DNA from 2 places in the Janthinobacterium sp. PLB04 genome. Region 1 is predicted to be linked to the other one. Evidence: predicted binding sites of a transcription regulator. Region 1 holds the regulator's gene; the other holds the start of a gene.
The links. The regulator sigma-54, encoded in region 1, starts transcription at its own class of promoters, with help from an activator protein. The targets are predictions, from matches to a motif close to TGGCANGNAANCTGCTTT.

Region 1 (4,211 bases):
TCGCCATGTTCGAAATTATGACGTACCACCGTGCGCTCCAGGCGCAGGCAATCGGCCACGCCCAGGTGGGCGCCCCGCTGCAGCAATTCCAGGGTCACCGACATCATCAAGGGCGAACGCAGGCGCATGGCCGCCAGCGCCTTGGCCGCGAACGCGCTGTCATCCTGCGCCAGCGAGGCCATGATGGCGGCCACGGAAGGGGCGCTGAAATGGCGGTCCAGCGCCGCGCGCGCCGTGGCCAAGGGAGATACCCCCGCCTCGGCCTGGAAAGGCGCCGCCAGCGCCTTGATGGCCACCGGCAAGGCCTCGCCCCGCGTCGATTCGAACAGGTCCAGCAGCGCCCCCATCTGCGCCTCAGGCACGTAGACATCGGCCAGCCCCGTGTACAGGGCATCGGCCGCGTTGATCGTCAAGCCCGTCAAGCCCAGGTACAGGCCCAGCTGGCCGGCCAGGCGGGATAGAAAATAACTGCCGCCCACGTCCGGAAACAAGCCGATATTGACTTCCGGCATGGCCATGCGCGTGCGGCCCGTCACGATGCGCAGGCGGTTGCCCGGCCCGGCTTGCGCCACGCCCATGCCGCCGCCCATCACCACGCCATCCATCACGGCGATATACGGTTTCGGGTAGAAATGAATTAAATGATTTAAAGCATATTCTTCCGTAAAGAAATCTTCCAGCAAGGCACTGCCGCCTTGCGGCGTGGCCAGGCCCGCATCGTAAAAGAAACGGATGTCGCCGCCGGCGCACAGGGCTTTTTCACTGCTGGAGCGGATCACCACGGCATCCACCTGCGGATCGTCGCGCCAGGCCAGCAAGGCCGCGCTCAGGGCGCGCACCATCTCCAGCGACAGGGAATTCAAGGCTTTCGGACGGTCGAGCACGATATGGCCCGTGCGGTTGCGGATGGAAGTCTGGACGAAATCGCTCATGGCAGGCAGGAAAGAAGTGAAAGTGCAAACATTTTAGCCCCTGCGCGGCGAACATTGCGCTCAAAAGGTCCAGGCGCAAAAAAGGGCGCAAGATGTGCGCCCTTAGTTGATCACAACTGCTGGAAGCGGGTGGCCTTAGACGGCGACGACGGCTTCTTCCTCGGAGTTGTCTGGCAGATGCTTGATCGCCTCTTTACCGTGCCCTTGCACTTTGGTTTTGTATTTCATCACTTGCCTATCGAGCTTGTCGATCAGGGTATCGATCGCGGCGTACAGGTCGTGCGCCAAGCTTTCCACATAGACAGTCTTGCCGCTCAAACGCAGGTTGACTTCAGCCTTTTGACGTTTTTCTTTCTCTTTGAGGTTATCCACGGTCAGAATCACGGCGATATCGATGACTTGATCGAAATGACGTTTCACGCGCTCCAGCTTCGTTTGTACGTATTCACGGATGGCTGGTGTCACTTCGAGATGATGTCCGCTGATGGTGAGATTCATACACACTCCTAAAGATGATCGGGTTCGTGCGGTCCATCCTATCCGGCCCGCAGAGGAACCGAAAAAAACTTACAAACACTTACGCAGGCTCACTGGCGGAATTTTCAACGCTTCCCGGTATTTGGCAACAGTACGTCGCGCAATCACCATGCCTTGTTCCCCCAGCATGTCCGCAATCTTACTGTCGGATAAAGGATTTTTAGGGTCTTCTGCTCCTGTCAGTTGCACGATCAATGCCCGTATCGCCGTCGATGACGCTTCGCCCCCCGCTTCGGTGGCGACGTGGCTACCAAAGAAATATTTCAACTCGAACATGCCGTGCGGGGTCAGCATGTACTTTTGAGTTGTTACCCGCGAGATAGTACTCTCGTGTAAACCTAGTGTATCAGCTATTTCACGGAGCACAAGGGGACGCATGGCAACGGCCCCATGCGAGAAAAAGTTCTTTTGTCTTTCTACTATCGCCTGCGCCACGCGCAGGATCGTGTCGAAGCGCTGACGCATATTCTTGATCAGCCACTTGGCTTCCTGCAACTGTGCGCCCATGGCGCCCTCGCCCTTGCCCTGCTTGAGCAAGTTGGCGTACATGGCATTGACGCGCAGGCGCGGCATGACATCGTTGTTCAGCGTGACTTGCCAGCCATTGCGCGCGCGCTTGACGACGACGTCGGGCACCACGTAATCGGACACGTCCGAGGCGAACACGGCGCCCGGATGCGGATTGCACTGGCGAATCACCGTCTGCGCTTCGCGCAAGTCTTCATCGTCGCAATCGAGGGCTTTTTTCAGCTTGTTGAAATCGCGCTGGGCAAACCAGGCCAGGTGCTTTTCCACGATGACGAGGGCCATGCGGCGCGTCACCATGGCGATGTGCGGCAAGCGCTTGATTTGCAGCGCCAGGCATTCGGAAGCATTGCGCGCGCCCACGCCGGGCGGATCGAAACTTTGCAAGAGAGACAAGGCCGTGCGCATCTCGTCGGCGTCGATTTCCAGCTCTTCCGGCAGGCGCGCCAGGATGTCGTCGAGCGACTCTTCCAGGTAGCCATTGTCGTCGAGCGCGTCGATGATCAGCTCGACCAGCGCGCGGTCGCGCAATTCAAGCACCGTCACGCGCATCTGCTCCATCAAGTGTTCGCGCAGGGTGCAGTGATGGGCTTCGAGTTGCGGGCGCGAATCCTCGTCGTCGGGCGCCTTGCCGCGGCTCGCCTCGCTCCAGTCGCTGTCGCCGCCATCCGCAGCGGCCGGACCCTCGCCGGCATCGCCATCAAAGGTTTCCGCTTCGGCCGGCGCTGCGGGCGCTTCCTGGCCCGGCGGCTGGGGCGGCGCTTCGGCCGGCGCGGCCGTGGAACTCAAGGCGCCATCGGACAGCAGGCGCAGCGAACGGTCGAGCGGATCATCGAGGCGTTCGAGCAAGGGATTGTCCGTCAGCAGTTGCTCTAGTTCCTGGTGCAATTCCAAGGTAGACAATTGCAACAGGCGTATCGATTGCTGCAACTGCGGCGTCAGTGCCAGGTGCTGCGAAGTGCGCAGCTGCAATGATTGTTTCATTGGCTTACATGCGGAAGTGTTCGCCCAGATAGACCCGGCGTACCGACTCGTTCGCGATGATGTCGTCGGGGCGTCCCGACGCCAGTACCGAGCCCTGGTTGATGATGTAGGCACGGTCGCAGATACCCAGCGTCTCGCGCACATTATGATCGGTGATCAGCACGCCGATATTGCGCTCCTTCAAGAAACGCACGATGCGCTGGATCTCGATCACGGCGATCGGATCGACGCCGGCGAACGGTTCGTCGAGCAGCACGAAACGGGGATCGGTGGCCAGCGCGCGGGCGATTTCCACGCGGCGGCGCTCACCGCCCGACAGGGACAGGGCCTGGTTCTCGCGCAGCTTTTCAATCTGCAAGTCGGCCAGCAATTTATCCAGGCGCACCTCGATCTCGGCCTTCGTCAGCGGACGGCCTTCGACGGTCTGGATTTCCAGCACGGCGCGGATATTGTCTTCCACCGTCAGCTTGCGGAAGACGGACGCTTCCTGCGGCAGGTAGGACAGGCCCATCTGCGCGCGGCGGTGGATCGGCAGGCTGGAGATGTCCACGCCGCTGATATCGATGCTGCCGCCATCGGACGGCACCAGGCCGACGATCATGTAGAACGAGGTGGTCTTGCCGGCGCCGTTCGGGCCCAGCAAACCCACCACTTCGCCGCATTCGACTTGCAGCGAGACATCATGCACGACTTGCCGCTTGCCATAGGTTTTTTGCAGCCCGCGAACGATCAGGGTGCTGCCGCAACGAGTATTGTCCATTATTTCTTTCCTGGCGCAGGCGTGGCCGGCGCTTTCTCCGCCGCCGGTGCCTTGGTTTTCGGCTGGATCACCATGCGCACGCTGCCGCCATCCGGGGTGCTGGTGCCGCTGTTGGAATTTTCCATCGCAAACACTTCCTTGCGGCTGTCATACGAGATGAAGGCGCCATTGGCCACGTCGGTCACTTTCGTGCCTTCCAGGCGCGTCAGCTTGGCCCTGGAAAACAGTTTCACCACTTCCGTCTTGTTGTCGTATTCCACGCGCTCCGCTTCGCCTTCCACCCACAGGTCGCCCGCGCCATCGCGCTTCTGGCGGAAGGTGGCGAGCTTGCCGGGATCGGCCCAGAAGGTAATGAACTGGTAGCCTTGCGGATCTTCCGTGATCACGGCGCGGCCCGCCTTCATGGTCAGGGTCCCCTTGACCAGCACGACGTCGCCCGTCAGGGTGCGTACCTGCTTGATGTCATCGACGTG
Region 2 (4,211 bases), 2.5 Mb from region 1:
TTTTCAATACCTGGCTGGCCGGCACCGTCGCGCCGCGCCTGCAGATGGACTTGCTGCCGGGCCTGTATTGCGCCGCGCATTTCATGCTGCTGGCCGATGCGCCGCCGCGCCACATCGACGATTACGTGGCGGCCGGCCGCGCCATGCAGCGCTTCTGGCTGACGGCCACGCAGCTGGGCCTGCAATTGCAGCCGGAACTGACGCCGCTGATCTTTGCTCGCTATGTGCGCGAACGGCGCACTTTTTCGCGCACCGATGGCATGCAGGAGCTGGCGCAGGAGCTGGCCGCGCAATGCCAGGCCGTGCTGGGCGCCACGGCGGTTGAGCGGGCCGTGTTTCTCGGGCGCATAGGCGCCGGGCCGGCGGCCAGTGCGCGCTCGCTGCGCCGTCCGCTGCAAGACTTGCTGGTGGCGCCAACGGCGGGGCAGTGAGGCGCGCGTGACGCCATGCATGCGCCTCAGCCTTGTCGGCGCCGTGGCGCCAGGCTGGCCAGCGCTGCCAGGCCAGCCGCCATTAGCGGCAAGGTTCCCGGCAGCGCCACTGGCGTGACGCCTGGCACGTAGACCAGTTCGGAACTGTTCAGCATGTTCAACACCAGCGTGTAGTTGCCCGCCACCAGGTGATCCGTGACGGCGCTGTACTGCCCGCCGCACGTCGTGCCGATGCCGGTGCCTGTGGGTGCGCCGCAGCCGCTGGGGTCGTAGGTGAACATGCTGCCGCTGGTGAGCGGCGTTTGCGCGTAGCCGGTATTGAGGTTGGCGGCATCGGCCAGTTCGGTGCCCCCCAGGATGCCGGAACCGAGGTTGCCGTCGGGCGCCCAGCTGAAGACGATCTGGCCATGTTCATCGATGATGCTAAACGTCATCGCCATATTCGTGGTGGCCGCCGAGCCTGTGCCGGCCAAGGCGTCCAGGTACAGCTGCATGAAGGGCAGGGCCTGGAAGTCGAAGGCCATGGTTGCGCCCGGTTGGCCGACGACAAAATTGACGGTCATCGCGGTGCTGGAACCATTGCGTCCCGAGGCGTCGGCGCTGCCGCCGCCCGCCAGGAAGGTTTCTGCCGCGTTTACGGTGTGTGTGCTGGTCGAGCCCGGTGGAAAGGGGGGGATTTGCGAGGTGACGATTTGCGCCTCGCCGCGCGCATACGAGGCATTGCCCATGCCTTGCCGGGTGAAATCATTCTCTCCCTTGGTGACGGCGCCGCGTGTCGCTTGCGGCGCGTCGATCTCATTGCTGCCGCCCTTGATGATGCTGCTGCCGTTGAGCGTGGCGGTGGTGCGCGACAGGTCGATGTTGCTGAGCAGGGAGACGGAGCCGGAGGGATTGCTGATGACCAGGCCAAAGACACTGGTGTACGAATAGCCGTAGGCGGCGGCGCTGGCGGTGCCGCTGCTGGCCAGCAGCAGAAAGGCTAACAAGACCATTGGCAGTCGGGTGCAAGAAAATGTAGTCATGAAAAATCCTCATCTCCTGATCGGCCGCGTTGTAAGGAAAACCGACAGGCTTGCCACATAAAAAAGGCGAGGAGAGCCTCCTCGCCTGTGAATCCCCCTGTTGCCTGGTTCAGGCGGCAACCTTGCGACGACGGGCATAGCCCAGGCCAGCCAGACCCAGGCCCAGCAGAGCCAGGGTGCCGGGCTCAGGCGCGGCCTGTTTCACCAGATCCACGCTTTCCACCGCATTCAGGGTCAAGGTGTAGTTGCCGGCTGTCAAAGCATTGCTGACGGAGCTGAAGTTGCTGCCGCACGCGGTGCCGACACCGGTGCCCGTGGGCGTGCCGCAGCCGGATGGGTCGTAGGTGAACAGATTGCCGCGCGTGAGGAAATTGGTCGCCAGGCTGGTGTTCAGGTTGGCGCCATCGGCGTTTTCCGTGCCGCCCGAGATGCCCGAGCCGATCACGCCATCGGGCGTCCAGTTGAACACGGTTGCGCCGGTCGCATCCGTGATGGTGAAGGTGACGACCAGGTTGGCCGTGGCGGTGGATAGCTGCCCGACCGTGCTTTGCAGGAAGACCTGCATGAAGGGCGAGGCCAGGAAGTCAAAGCTCAGCGTTGCCGTGGGCGAACCGACGATGAAATCGACGGAGAAGCCCGTGGTCGAGCCATTGCGCCCGGACGCATCGGCCGTGCCGGCGGGGCCGTCCAGGTGGGCTTCGGCCACGTTCACCACCTGGGTGGAGGTGGAGCCGGGCGGGAACGAAGGGAACTGCGTGCTGACGATCTGCGCATCGCCGCGCGAATAGGTGTTGATGGGGCCTTGCTGCGTGAAGTTGTTCTCGCCTTTGGTGACGGCGCCGACGTTGGCGCGGAGGGCATCGAGCGAGCCGGCGCCGCCATTGATGACGCTTACGCCATTCAGGGTGGCCGTGCTGCGCGAGATGGTGGTGCTGTTGGCCACCGTGATCTGGCCCGTTGGCACGCCGATCACAAGGCCGAAGATGTTGTTGTAGGAATAGCCGTAGGCGCCCGCCTGTGCGCTACCTGCGGCGCACAGCATGGCCAGTGCCGCAGCGGCCGGGAGCAGTTTCAGTTTCGAGAGTTTCATTGTATTCACCTCGTGGTTGAGTGAGTCTGGAAGTCTTGCTGAGTCCTGTCGGCAGGTGCTCATGGCCAGTACCTAGCGACTTCCATGCCAACGCATGAGGCCCTTTTGAAATCAATGACTTGGCGTGTTTTTGTTGATGCGGTGCAGGCTTTGCCGGACTCGCTGTAAGAAAAACCGACGCTACCCGTCAAGGCTGGCTGCCTTGCGGCAACGAGCCCAGCAGGGCGTGCACATGGGGTAGCAAGCGTTGCCCTGGCACATAGTCGCGCATGGCGGTGGCCAGCTGGCGCGCCGCCAGCTTGGCCCGGCCATCGTCGAGCATGCGCGTGGCGGCATGGCGCAGGGCGGTTTCCTGGAAGCGGTCGGCGCGCAGCAGCAGGCCGGCCCCGGCCTCCGTGATGCCGTGCATGTTGAGGAATTGATCGAGGTTGCCGGCGATACCGATGACGGGTACGCCCGCCGTCAGCGCCTGCTGGCTGGTGGGGCTGCCGCCGTTGCAGATCACCAGGCTGGCACGCCGCGCGGCCGCGTCGCCCGGCAGAAAGGGCGCGACATAGGCGTTCGGCGGCACGGCGTCGACGCGGATGGTGCCGGCCGTGGCTGCCAATACGGTGACAGGCAGGGGCGCCAGCGCGCGCAGCACGCGCGGCAGCAATTGCCCTTGGCCGGAACTGCCCAGGGTGACATAGATGATGGGCCGTCCGCTGCTCAGTTCCGGACGCTGCCACCAGTCCGGCAAGTCGAGCGGCGGCGCCCAGATGATGGCGCCCAGATAGTCGTGCGTGGACGGCATGGCGTGCGGCGGGAACAGTTGCGGAATATCCGCATACAAGGTGCGGTCGGCATCCGTATAGATGCGCCGCAAGTCGCTGCCCAAGGATGGCAGGCCGTGATTGCGGCGCACGCGGTTCAGGGGCACGGCATGCGAGGCGAAGGCCAGCGGGCGGATCAGGCGGAACAGGGGGGCGGCCAGCCAGATGGGCAGCAGGCTTGTCAGGGGCAGGCTGGGCACCGTGTAGTGCTGGCGCACGTACGGACTCCAATAGGCATTGCTGAGCGTAATGTAGGGAATGCGCTGCAGGCGCGCGCTGACCGACAGCGACAGGCGGAAGTCGCCGATCACGAGGTCAGGCCGGACGGCATTGAGCAGTCGCAGATCGTCTTCCACATACGCGTGCAGGGTGCTTTCTGTATAGACGGGTTTGCCGTCGGCCAGCGCCTGCAGGAATTGCAGCGATGAAATACTGTCGATGCGCCAGCGCCGGAAGGTGGCTTGCTTGAAGCAGAAGTCGTAGCCATCGGCGCAGGCAAAATGCACCTCATATTCTTCCTCGTCCAGACCCTGGGCCAGGCTCAGAGGGCGGCCGACATGGGCCAGGGTCACTGCCTCGGCCATAAAGAGGATTTTCTTGCGCGCCATGGGGATCGCTTGCACTCGCAGGAGGAGATACCTGCCAGGTTGGAGTGGCGCCACGCTGTTTAGTTCCCCTTGGCGTGCCACTGGCGGGCGCCAGGATTTGGCCGCATCGGCTACAGTGGGGCAAAGGAGGCCACCATGCAGCCACAATTCCGTCTTGCCCCGCTGCGTGCGCACAGCACGCCCGAACCCGATATGCCGCCGCCGCCGGAAGGCGATCCCGTCACGCCGCCGCCGGAAACGCCGCCCCA

Region 2: a site for sigma-54 is predicted at 2,616-2,633, ahead of LSO07_RS20720 (EDSAP-1 family PEP-CTERM protein). Genes of this name have one in related genera too.

What each region holds. Positions count from the first base shown of each region.
Region 1 covers NZ_CP088968.1:814,476-818,686, reverse strand. The annotation lists gene LSO07_RS03515 (enoyl-CoA hydratase/isomerase family protein) at 1-932, opposite strand, end outside; gene hpf (ribosome hibernation-promoting factor, HPF/YfiA family) at 1,068-1,430, opposite strand; gene LSO07_RS03505 (RNA polymerase factor sigma-54) at 1,500-2,978, opposite strand; gene lptB (LPS export ABC transporter ATP-binding protein) at 2,983-3,738, opposite strand; gene lptA (lipopolysaccharide transport periplasmic protein LptA) at 3,738-4,211, opposite strand, start outside.
Region 2 covers NZ_CP088968.1:4,705,457-4,709,667, reverse strand. The annotation lists gene LSO07_RS20730 (nitroreductase family protein) at 1-431, shown strand, start outside; gene LSO07_RS20725 (EDSAP-1 family PEP-CTERM protein) at 458-1,423, opposite strand; gene LSO07_RS20720 (EDSAP-1 family PEP-CTERM protein) at 1,563-2,543, opposite strand; gene LSO07_RS20715 (glycosyltransferase) at 2,731-3,963, opposite strand; gene LSO07_RS20710 (hypothetical protein) at 4,099-4,211, shown strand, end outside.